One region of the Neptunicella sp. genome, then DNA from elsewhere that is predicted to be linked to it. Evidence: predicted binding sites of a transcription regulator. Region 1 holds the regulator's gene; each other region holds the start of a gene.
What was found. The regulator FliA, encoded in region 1, starts transcription of late flagellar genes. The targets are predictions, from matches to a motif close to CTAAAGNTNNNNNNNNNNNNGCCGATA.
Positions count from the first base shown of each region.

Region 2: ACTD55_RS06360 (flagellin) is a predicted target of FliA. The motif match lies at 2,137-2,163, and genes of this name have one in related genera.
Region 3: ACTD55_RS13695 (flagellin) is a predicted target of FliA. The motif match lies at 1,527-1,553, and genes of this name have one in related genera.
Region 4: flgM (flagellar biosynthesis anti-sigma factor FlgM) is a predicted target of FliA. The motif match lies at 1,350-1,376, and genes of this name have one in related genera.

Region 1 is NZ_JBLWWF010000017.1:44,427-47,608, reverse strand. Features, by position in the region: gene ACTD55_RS13995 (chemotaxis protein CheA) at 1-77, opposite strand, end outside; gene ACTD55_RS13990 (protein phosphatase CheZ) at 90-848, opposite strand; gene cheY (chemotaxis response regulator CheY) at 884-1,267, opposite strand; gene ACTD55_RS13980 (RNA polymerase sigma factor FliA) at 1,315-2,040, opposite strand; gene ACTD55_RS13975 (MinD/ParA family protein) at 2,037-2,912, opposite strand; gene flhF (flagellar biosynthesis protein FlhF) at 2,909-3,182, opposite strand, start outside.
Region 2 is NZ_JBLWWF010000006.1:68,658-71,839, forward strand. Features, by position in the region: gene ACTD55_RS06355 (flagellin) at 1-826, opposite strand, end outside; gene ACTD55_RS06360 (flagellin) at 1,184-2,008, opposite strand; gene ACTD55_RS06365 (hypothetical protein) at 2,270-3,182, shown strand, end outside.
Region 3 is NZ_JBLWWF010000016.1:104,707-107,888, reverse strand. Features, by position in the region: gene ACTD55_RS13700 (flagellar protein FlaG) at 19-441, opposite strand; gene ACTD55_RS13695 (flagellin) at 553-1,377, opposite strand; gene ettA (energy-dependent translational throttle protein EttA) at 1,771-3,182, shown strand, end outside.
Region 4 is NZ_JBLWWF010000006.1:84,416-87,597, forward strand. Features, by position in the region: gene ACTD55_RS06430 (chemotaxis protein CheV) at 1-407, opposite strand, end outside; gene flgA (flagellar basal body P-ring formation chaperone FlgA) at 550-1,260, shown strand; gene flgM (flagellar biosynthesis anti-sigma factor FlgM) at 1,415-1,741, shown strand; gene flgN (flagellar export chaperone FlgN) at 1,745-2,167, shown strand; gene ACTD55_RS06450 (LPP20 family lipoprotein) at 2,216-2,677, opposite strand; gene ACTD55_RS06455 (flagellar assembly protein T N-terminal domain-containing protein) at 2,897-3,182, shown strand, end outside.

The sequences.
Region 1 (3,182 bases):
TCTTGCAACTGTTCCAGAATTTCTCCCGCCTCAACCAAAAAATCCTCGAGGATTTCCTCGTCAACTTCAAATCCCATGAATCATTCCTCTTAAAAGCCTAAGCTAGATAGTAGGTCATCCACATCATCTTGTCCTGAAACAACATCGTCTCGACTCTCAGCATCGATGATGGGCCCTTCCGCTTTCATCTTATCGGAATCTTTTGCTAACTCTTTATCCTTTTTCGCTGAAGTATCAATAGCTTCTGGCATACTGAACATGGTTAGCATATGTACCAAACTATCTTCGACTTCTTTAACCAGCTCCATTACACGGCGGATCACTTGCCCGGTAATATCCTGATACCCCTGTGCCATAAGGACTTCAGTCAACAAATTACTTAGTTTATCTGATTCCGCCAACGACTGTTCCAAGAAACCGTCCAAGTCATAACACAGCGTTTTAAACTCATTTAATTCTAGCTGACGGGTCATCAATTTTTTCCACTCGGGCATAATATTTTTAATACCAGAGTTGATTTGTTCGGCAATTGGCATACAGGTATCCACTGCATCCATGGTGCGATTGGCTGCCTGTTCAGTCGTTTCGATGACGTAGTTTAAGCGCGATTGCGCATCTGGAATATCTTCATTGGCCAGATCGGCAATACGTGATTCAAGTTGAAAATTATTAAGTGAATCATGTAGCTGTCGGGTCAATTTACCGACTTCAGAAAATAACTCTACTGAACCATTAATACTGACAGTTTCAAGTAATTGATTTGCTCCGTCCTGATCTCCGGCTTCTAACAAGCTGACCAGTTTTCTCGCATCGTCTAACGAGATTGACGTTTTTTGTAAATTAGCCATTCAGCTTCTCCTAAATTGGCAGGATAAGCCACCGGTTAACCCAGACGTTCAAATATTTTATCGAGTTTCTCTTTTAGCGTCGCTGCAGTGAAAGGTTTCACAACATAACCGTTAACACCGGCTTGCGCAGCGGCAACGATTTGTTCTTTCTTCGCTTCTGCGGTTACCATCAGTACCGGTAAATGCTTAAGATTGTCATCGGAACGGATCGCTCTTAGCAAATCAATTCCCTGCATTCCGGGCATATTCCAGTCCGTCACCACAAAATCAAAGTCTCCTTGTTGCAGCATCGGCAAGGCGGTACTTCCATCATCCGCTTCCTGCACACTGGTAAACCCAAGATCCTTTAACAAATTTTTGATGATACGTCTCATTGTTGAAAAGTCATCAACAACCAGAATTTTCATATTTTTATTCAAAACCGCCTCCGTTGAGGTATCAACTTGCCATTATTATTTATAAATTATTAAGCTGTTCGCCATGATTTCATTCGGTTTTTCAACCGCAGCATTGCCTGACTATGAATTTGACTCACTCGTGATTCACTGACCTCCAGTACTTCACCGATTTCGCGCAGATTCAACTCTTCATCATAGTAAAGAGATAATACTATCGCCTCTCTTTCTGGCAAAGTGGTAATAGCATGTGCCAGTGACTTCTGAAACGATCCTTGCAAAACATCATCAAAAGGTTCATCAATACTGTTATTTCTATCGTTAGAAATAACATCTTCAGTAACACCTAAATCTTCTATACCAATGATTCGTCCCGCATTTACTTCGTTAAGCATTTGATGATATTCATCAATACTCACTTGTAAATACTCCGCTACTTCTAAATCTCTGGCGTCTCGCCCTGTGTCTTTTTCAACTTGGGCAATCGCTTCTGAAATAGCACGGTTATTTTTATGTACTGAGCGGGGAGTCCAGTCACCTTTGCGAATATCATCCAGCATTGAACCACGAATTCGAATACCTGCATAGGTTTCAAAACTCGCGCCTTTGCTACCATCAAAGTTTTTGGCCGCTTCCAATAAACCAATCATGCCAGCCTGAATCAGATCATCCACTAATACACTCGCGGGTAACCGAACCATCAAATGATGTGCAATACGTTTTACCAGTGAAGCATGCTGCTCTACCAGTTTGGTTTTATCATCATGTTGTTGATAGGCTGTTGCTTTACTATTCACGCCTCGCCCTGCATTGATTGAACGTTTTGTTGACGTACCAGTTGTTCAAGGAAAAACTCCAAATGACCACCTGGCTGTCGTGGAATAGGCCAATTTAAGGCTTGTTTAGCTAAATTATTAATGGCGATCGCTGCCGGTGAAGAAGGATAAGCATCAACTATCGCCTTTTGCTTACGCACCGCTTTACGAATATTTTCATCGTGAGGGACTGTCGCGACAAGTTCCAGTGCCACATCTAAAAAACGGCCGGTGACTTTGGAAAGTTTGGCAAATAATTCCTGCCCTTCACGTAAATTACGCACCATGTTAGCCACAATTTTAAAGCGGAATACGCCATGATCGCGATTTAAAATTTTAATTAACGCGTAAGCATCGGTCAGTGACGTTGGTTCATCGCAAACCACCACCATGACATCTTGTGCCGCTCTGGAAAAGCTCAACACCATATCAGAGATGCCCGCCGCAGTATCGACAATTAACACATCAATATCTTGTTGAATTTCGCTAAATGCGCGAATAAGACCGGCATGTTCTATATGGGTTAATTCGGTCATCGACTGACTACCCGACGTCGCTGGCGCGATTTTAAGTCCATGCGGACCTTCCACTAACACCTCTTCGAGCAAACATTCACCGGATAAGACATGAGAAAGGTTTTTTTCAACTCGTAGCCCCAGCATGACATCCACATTAGCCAAACCAAGGTCGGCATCCAGTACCATGACTCGTTTGCCCATTTTGGCCATCGCAATAGCAGTATTCAAGGTGATGTTGGTTTTACCTACACCTCCTTTACCGCCTGTTACGGCAATTACTTTAATCAAACTGGATTGCTGCATACTTCTTAAGCTACTCGCTTGATCCTCTATCATACGGCTACTGACGCTTGTTCAACATGACGAGAGGTCATAGGGGTTAATCCATATTTTTTATACATACGTGCCGCAGTTGAAATCATATATTTTACCTCTGCGTTACGAATATCTTCCGGTACTTTCTGCCCATCCGTCAAGTAGCTGATCGGCAGATTATTCTCTATCGCTACACTGACCATTTCACCCAGACTGTAACACTCATCTAATTTTGTGAAAATACATCCTTGCAAAGAAATATCATCATACAACTTAATTGTTTGTTGCATA
Region 2 (3,182 bases), on a different contig from region 1:
CCTGCAATAGTTGCAATGCAGCCTGCGGTCTTTGGTTAGCCTGACCCAGTACGGTAATACTGGCCTGCTGAATAATTTGCCAGCGGGTCAATTCTGCCGTTTCTTCGGCAAAATCAGTGTCACGTATACGCGATCTTGCCGCCGACATATTCTCGGAAATACTGCTTAAATTACGAATAGTGGATTGAAAACGATTCTGAATGGCACCAAGATCGGCGCGAACCCCATCAATAGTGGAAATAGCCTGAATCACTGAGGTTAATGCCGCAGAGGCACCATCGGTCGTCGCGACCGATAAATTAACACCATTGAACAGCCCTTCAGCACCGAAACCTCCTGGTCTGGAGATATTCACACTAATAGATTGTCCCGCGTTGGCTCCTACCAGGAATGCGGCCGAATACACGCCATCAAGAATATTCACGCTTCCAAACTGAGTGGTTGTAGCGATCCGACTAATTTCTTGTTTCAACGCTGACACTTCTTTTTGTAGTGCCAATCGATCTGATGAGGCGTTAATCCCGTTTTGGGACTGAATAGCCAGTACGCGAATACGCTGTAGTGCAGTAGTAATTTCCTGCATCGCGCCTTCGGCAGTCTGAGCCAATGAAATACCATCATTTGCATTACGCACCGCCTGATCAAGACCCAATATTTGGGATGTCATACGATCCGATATTTGTAAACCAGCAGCATCATCTTTGGCACTGTTGATCCTGAAACCTGATGATAAACGTTCGAATGCGACATTCAGATTATTACTTGAAGTAAACAGCTGACGTCGAGCATTCAACGACGACACATTAGTGTTGACGTACAAGCTCATTTTTTCTCTCCTAACTTAAAATTTATAATCCGCCAAACTGTTATTTTTGTTTTTATGTTTGTGCGGTATTCAGTTCTATTGCTTTTTTTGTATGAACCGAATATTTAAAGAACTGGCTATTGGTTTTATTATTTTGCTCAGTGCCTTTGCTCAACTTATCGTTAGGTAATGAATTTTACTTTAGAGAAATAATTAACTATTTTTTAATAACCTTAAAAATCAAATAGTTACAAAACGAAAAAGCCGAAGCAAAATTGCTTCGGCACGGTGCCCATCGTTAGGAGAAAATGAGCGAAACGGTTTTCATTTGACTAAATTGACCTCACTACCTCCTGGCTCAATAAGTCAAAATGAATATTATCCTAATAGCTGTAATGCAGATTGAGGACGCTGGTTAGCCTGGCTTAACACAGTAATACTGGCTTGCTGAATAATCTGGTTACGAGTCAGTTCAGCAGTTTCGGTGGCAAAATCGGTATCACGAATCCGTGAACGAGCGCCTGACATATTCTCTGATATGTTGCTCAAGTTACGGATAGTCGATTGGAAACGGTTTTGCAATGCACCTAAATCAGCTCGTGCCGCACCGATAGTTGATAGTGCATTATCGATACTGGTTAGCGCTGCAGAAGCCCCGGCAGTAGTAGCAACAGTTAAATCACCAATGGATAAACCTGAAGCACCGTAACCCCCTGCACGTGACAAGTTAACGGATATAGACTGGCCGCTGTTTGCACCTACCAGGAAGGCGGCTGAGAAGCTACCTTTCAAAATATCCAGTCCACCAAACTGTGAATCAGTGCTGATACGGCTGATTTCAGTTTTAAGGGCTGATACTTCTTTTTGCAGAGCAACACGGTCAGCAGAGGTATTAATACCGTTCTGTGACTGTACAGCTAGCTGGCGAATACGTTGTAATGAGCTGGTGATCTCTCCCATTGATCCTTCAGCTGTTTGCGTTAATGAAATAGCATCATTAGCGTTACGTACCGCTTGATTAAGACCCATAATCTGGGAAGTCATACGATCAGTAATTTGCAAACCTGCAGCATCATCAGCAGCACGATTAATACGAAAGCCTGAAGACAAACGTTCAAAGGATGTACTTAAGGCATTACCTGAATTGAATAATTGACGTTGTGCATTTAACGCAGAAACGTTTGTATTGACGAACATTGACATGATTTTCTCCTACACTCTCAGTCCAGTCGTAACTGGCATTCGATCGGTGTGATCAAAGGTTTAAAACACTTTTAAGTACATTCACCCTGTTTTACAAAATGAATGTTACTGGCTCTCTCGATAAAGTTTATCGACGCCATTTAGCACTCCTTTAGTATTTATTTGCCGCATGGCAAAAAAAGCGGAAATAAATTGCCGCCTTTGCAATTGCTAACTGATTGAGATTCAATAGGTTTAATTAAAAAATGCAGGTGTTAAAAAATGTTCAATGATGGGCAAAAAATGCTCTACAACAAAGCCAGTCATAATGCTTTTACCGATTTATGTGTGTACCGACAACAACTCTATTGCTGTTTTAGAGCCGCTCAAGATCATATTAGCCCTGATGGAAATATTGTTGTCTTACATCTAGGATGGCAGGGAGAAATACAGGCTGAAACTAAAATTCGAATGCCCGGCTGTGACTTGCGCGATCCTAAACTGTCGGTCTCAGCAGACGGTAAACTGATTTTACTGGCCTATGGCCGTCATTATGATCAGCAACACAAGTTTCTGTATTCACAACCTTATGTCTGGTTTAGCACTGATGGTAATAGTTGGTCCTGCGCCAAACCCATAGGTCAAAAAAATTGGTGGTTATGGCGTTTAAGCTGGTACGGGGATAAAGCCCTTGGATTTGCCTACAATCGTCGCCAACAGACTTTAGCCCTGTATGCTGGCAATCCCCTAAGAACCTTCGAGAAAATCCTTCCTGAGGCCTTCAGCCAACGTAAGAACAAGCTAGGCTATCCTAACGAGAGCGATATTTGTTTTAATCCTGATGGCACCGCTTATGCGATTATTCGGCGCGATGCCGATAGCGGTAGTGCCCAATTAGGTATCGCCAAACCACCCTATAAGCAATGGCGCTGGCATAATCTGGATTTTTATCTAGGTGGGCCGGCGATGTTGTTAATCAATCAACAACAGGCGGTACTTGCTGGGCGAATATGGCAGCCGTCGGGTCCTAAAACCGCGCTGATTAACCTTGATTTGGGCACATTTGAAGCCAAGATCAGGCAAATACTCCCTTCAGACGGGGATTGCAGTTACCCCGGCTTAGTCAAACAAGATAACCAATTATATGTAAGTTATTACTCAAGCCATATTAATCAACAAAGTGCGATTTATCTGC
Region 3 (3,182 bases), on a different contig from region 1:
CACAAGCATACGCATTAATTACGCTTGCTTGTTGAATAATACACCGACAGCAGCACCCACATCAGATTGTAGATCTTTGATTTTTGCTGCTAATTTCAGCACTTCATCGGACGGTAACTGGCGGATCACATCGCCGGTATCCGAATCTGTTACTTTAACCACCGAACGGTTACTTTTTTCATCAATAGAAAAATTTAACTGCCTGCTTTGCGACTGAACGAAATCATTCACTTCAGCGACAGCAGTTTCAACTTCCTTTACTGACGATTTATCGGCTGTTTGTTCGACAACTTTACCTTTTTCACTATCAATTGCAGGTTGAGTTGACGTGCTTTCTGCCTGAGCAGATTGCTGCTCCGATGTAACCGGCGGTTGTTTGAGTTGTTGGGCAATATTGCTGTTAGCAAATGATTGCCCTACTTGTGAAAAATCAATATCCATCTTCCACCTCTTATAACAATCAAAAAAGCGCGGCTACTTAATAGTCAATAATAGTAAATGTAACTATCTCATTCACGCATCATTTTAGTGACTATAGTAGCCCACCTTGTATTAACCTAACAACGTTAACGCGGCTTGTGGTCGCTGATTAGCCTGACTCAGTACTGAAATACTGGCCTGTTGGATAATCTGGTTACGTGTTAGTTCAGCCGTTTCGGTGGCAAAATCCGTATCACGAATTCGTGAACGAGCACCGGAAATATTCTCTGAAATGTTACTCAGGTTACGAATAGTCGAAGCAAAACGGTTTTGTAATGCCCCCAAATCAGCACGAGCACCACCAATAGTCGATAATGCATTATCGATACTGGTTAAGGCCGCCGACGCTTCTGCCACAGTTTTAACAGATACATCACCAACACTTAATCCTGATGTACCGTAGCCACCAGCACGAGATAGATTGACTGAAATGGTTTGTCCGGCATTGGCACCAACCAAAAATGCTGCAGAGAATGTTCCTTTAAGTAAATCAACACCACCAAATTGGGTATTTTGGCCAATTCGACTGATTTCACTTTTCAATGCAGACACTTCTTTTTGCAGAGCAGTCCGATCCGCAGAGGTATTAATACCATTTTGTGCCTGTACCGCCAATTGGCGAATACGTTGCAACGAACTGGTAATTTCTCCCATCGCACCTTCTGCGGTTTGCACCACAGAGATACCGTCATTGGCATTACGAGCTGCTTGATCCAAGCCCATAATTTGTGACGTCATTCGATCGGAAATTTGCAAACCAGCAGCATCATCTGCCGCCCGATTGATACGAAAGCCTGAAGATAGTCGTTCAAACGACGTCGACAATGCTTGTCCAGAATTAAACAGCTGACGCTGTGCATTCAATGAAGATATATTTGTATTAACATATAAACCCATAGTTATTACCTCCTGAAAACATTTCTGAGTACCCTCATACCCAGAACTGTTCGCCTAATTTCAACTCTTGCGAGTTGCCTCAAAAACGGGTTTTAGTACCTCTACCAAAACCCCAAAATCCTATAAATAGAATTTCCCTCAGCTATAGTTATCGGCAGTATCATTAAAGACTTTAGTTTTATTTTTAATTTATTTTAAATAATAATTACTTTAAAAACATAAGGTTAGGTCATACACAAAAAAATAAATAAAAAATAATTAATTATTTTTTTAGAACGAAACATCCTACCTAACAGATAAATTCATCGCTTTTTGTCAGGCCATACTGATGGTAAAATTCGCTGCATAATCTATCCGCGTATATCAATCAGCGTTTTTACAGGATCAAAGCACATGTCCCAGTACGTCTATACCATGTCCCGAGTGGGCAAAATTGTTCCACCTAAAACTCAAATACTAAAAGATATTTCCTTGTGCTTTTTCCCAGGTGCCAAAATTGGCGTTTTGGGGCTAAATGGCTCAGGTAAATCAACGTTACTGCGTATCATGGCAGGCATTGATACCGACATAGAAGGTGAAGCAAGAGCCCAACCCGGTTTAAAAATTGGTTACTTACCTCAAGAACCTCAGTTGGATCACGATAAAGATGTACGTGGCAATATTGAAATGGCGGTAGCCGATGTCGCCCATGCCTTAAAACGTTTAGACGAAATTTATGCGGCTTATGCCGAACCCGATGCTGATTTTGACGCGTTGGCAAAAGAACAAGGTGAAATGGAAGGGATCATTCAAGCCAAAGATGGTCACAACCTGGAAAATGCCTTGGAGCGTGCAGCTGATGCATTGCGTTTACCACCGTGGGATGCCGATGTCAGCACCTTATCAGGGGGAGAACGTCGTCGTGTTGCTTTATGCCGGTTATTATTGGAAAAACCGGACATGCTACTTTTGGATGAACCCACCAACCATTTAGATGCAGAATCAGTTGCCTGGTTGGAACGCTTTTTACACGATTATGAAGGCACCGTAGTAGCGATTACCCACGATAGATATTTCCTCGACAACGTCGCGGGCTGGATCCTGGAACTGGATCGTGGTCATGGAATTCCATGGGAAGGTAACTATTCTTCATGGCTAGAACAAAAAGATCAGCGCTTAAAGCAAGAAGAAAGGACCGAAAGTGCCCGCCAAAAATCGATTCAACAAGAGTTAGATTGGGTACGCAGCAATCCTAAAGGCCGTCAAGCTAAAAGCAAAGCCCGTATGGCACGCTTTGAAGAGCTCAACAGCAATGACTTCCAGCGCCGCAACGAAACCAACGAGCTTTACATACCCGTCGGTGAACGATTGGGCGAGCAAGTAATTGAAGTGAAAAACTTGCGTAAGTCCTATGGTGACAGATTACTGATTGACGACTTATCGTTTGCCATGCCCAAAGGCGCCATAGTCGGCATTATCGGCCCGAACGGGGCAGGTAAATCAACCTTGTTTAGAATGTTATCAGAGATAGAACAACCGGATAGTGGTGAAATTATCATTGGGGATACGGTGCAATTAGCCAGTGTCGATCAATTCCGTGATGATATGAACGAAAACAATACTGTCTGGCAAGAGGTATCAGACGGACTCGATTTAATCCGTATCGGCAATACTGAATTAAATAGTCGCGCCTATTTAAGTCGTTTTAACTTTCGTGGCAACGATCAGCAAAAGTTTATTAAAGATCTTTCTGGTGGCGAACGTAACCGGGTTCACCTGGCCAAATTACTCAAAGCCGGCGGCAATGTATTGTTGCTCGATGAACC
Region 4 (3,182 bases), on a different contig from region 1:
ACCGCAGTTAAGTAACTTTTCTTACCTGAGCCTTTTGGGGGGGGCATCACCGAATCCCAATTGATATTGATAATGCGTTCGACCGAATCCACTAAAAATCCCTGAATAGAACGATTGTATTCGGAAATAATGATAAAGCGCTTATCCAGCTGGTCGATTTGTTTACCGCCAGTGGCCATACTTAAATCAATTACGGATATAGTTTGGCCGCGAATATGAGCGATTCCACGCACAAAAGGATTCAATTTTGGCATTGATGTTAAAGGTGGGCATTGCAACACTTCCCTGACTTTAAACACATTAATGCCAAAACGTTGGCGGCCATTTAACTTAAATAGCAATAACTCTAATCGGTTGGCACCAACGAGTTGCGTACGCTGATTAACTGAATCTAGAACTCCGGCCATTAATTACTCCACTATCAATCAAGTCAGGCATGAATATTGCCTTTGTTATATTAATACAAATTAATACAGTCAATTCGTCCGAATTATGACACTAAGATACACGAAATAGTGTTTAAGCATAGTCAAAGTGAATAAAGTGAGCATGAAAAAGATATTAATTAACATAAGATTACTAAAAACATTCGTCTTCACATTAGTGTTTATCGGCCTTAATTGCCAAGCTTTAGAAGATTTTGACCCACATAAAAAAATTATGCAGTTAGGTGAAAATTATGTGATGCAGCAATTATCCAACGGCAATGATGAGCATATTTCCGTCACGGCCATGCCGATTGATGAACGAATCACAATCCCCGAATGCGCAGCACCTTACACCGTATCCGCGGCGCCCAATGCATTGCAGCAAGCCAACATTACCGTAAAAGTAGCCTGCGCCGAACAAGACTGGTTTTTATATTTTATTGTTAAGGTATCCCAAACCCAACCGGTGGTAATTGCCACGAATGCCCTGTCACCAGGAGCCATTCTCAGCTCTGATGATGTTGAAATGGTACAAATGGATAAAAGTTTATTACGTAGTAGCACCTTCGCTAATGTGAATGATATTATTGGCGCTCGCTCAAAACGCAGACTGACATCAGGGCAACCCATCACCCCGAACCAACTTTGTTTTATCTGTAAAGGCGATGAAATAACTATTGTTGCGCAAGGTCCCGGCATTCAAGTCAAAGCCAGTGGTGTTGCCCAACAAGACGGCAATATTGGCGAGCAGATTCAGGTAATAAATGATCGTACCAAGCGGACAATTAATGCTCAGGTGGAAAATATTAACCAAGTGATCGTCAGGCTATAAATTGAACAATTTTAATGCTATAATACTGCCTTAAAACTAATTAAGATTTACTTTGAATTCATATATTTATACAGTGTGGTTAAATTTTGTTAAAGTATCTGAATTCACAGCCGATAAGCTCATAGAGGTTTCCTTTAAGTAGCAGGTTAAGACAATGTCAATGAACGTAAATAACAACAATGTGCCTAAGCCACATGTAGATAGTCAGAAGCTGCAACAGCAGCAAAATCAGTCTACGGCACAGGCTAATGCGCAACAGGCCAAGCAAGCAGTTGCACCTAGAAGTGATTCTGTATCACTCACGCAGTCTGCGCAACAGCTTACCCAATTGCAGAAAAAAGGCAGTGATACACCTTCGGTCAATCAGGAAAAAGTTGATCGTCTTAAAAAGTCGATTCAAGCGGGTGATTATAAGGTTAATCCTGAAAAACTAGCCGAGAATATCTCCAAGTTTGAATCCGCACTCTTCGGTATCAAGTAATTTATGAATGACGGGCTTAATAAGGCATTTGTTACTCAACAACAGCAACTGGAAACCTTAAAACTAACGCTGGAAGCCGAATTAAGCCTGATAAGTGCCCGTAATCCTGATGCACTAATGAAACTACTGGAAGAAAAAGAACAACTCCTTAACGACATTGCCGAACAAGATCGAACCATCGCTAATTTATATCAGCAACACCAACCCTCTAACGACGAAATTCAACCCGCTGTCACTATCATTGACGAGTTATTAAACGAGTGCCGCTACCGTACCGAAATTAACCAGCGAGCCGTAGAACAAGGCCAATTAAGATTAGCGCATTTACGCAATGTAATTGTTGAATCACGCGCTAAAGAGTCAATGACCTATGATAAAGCCGGTCAGACTCACAGCGGTAAAAAAGGTAAAGGGGTAAGTGCTTAGGCAACATGTTGGCATAAGTTCAATATGGTTTTTTGCCAGATTTGAGATTTAATAATAGTCGACTTTTTTAATCCGTTTCGGCCTAGCCGTAGACAGGTAGATGTCATAAACCTTTTTAAAATCCAGCTCCAATTCAGTCACATAAGTATCCTCATCCACCGCGTAAGCCTTAACGACTTGAGCGCCACGGATCACTCCCTGAATCGATGATTTTAAGCCGTTATCAGATAACACTAAATTGGATAATTGTTGATTACCTTCAATTTTTTGACCGTAAACCTGTTCGGTTAGCTCTCTGTAAGCATCTAATTTAGACGCCTTGATAGCCTGAATGGTGCGTAAAGAAACACTTTCACCATGTTGAGCGGAAATAGGAGCATAACCTACAGCGCGAATCACCGGATAGTTATCTGGCTGGACGTATTCCCATTCAACATTCTTGTCAAAAAAGGTAGAACAACCACCTAACGTCAGTGCGACTGCAGCAATAGCTAACTTAAATGACTTCATCTGTATTCCTTAAATCGACTTTTTGTACTCGATGCCAGCATCAAACTGTGGTGTATGTTCTGGCTTGAATTATTCAACTCACCCAAATAATAAAGCAATATCCATACCTGTTTAATCCAGTGTGTGAAACATTTCCCGCTAATAATACAAATAAGGTACGAAAAATGCTTATAACTACCCCAATCAGTGTCACAAACTACATTAGGTATCATGTTAGGAATGACTGTCAAAAATATGACTCACAAAATCAGGCTATCTTTACTACTGTGCATAATAACCAGTTTACCCTGTCAGGCTGTTTGGTTTGAAGCCAGTGGGCAATCCATTATCGTAAATGGCAATACACAGTTAGCCCGTCAGGAAGCCACCCAGGAAGCGATTAAACAAGCCCTGTTATTCGCTGGCGCATCGGTTCGCAGCGTGCAAAAAATGGCTAATGGTTTATTACAGGATGATCGCTTTGAAATTCGTGCCAATGGTGACGTGGACAGTATTGAGTTAATCA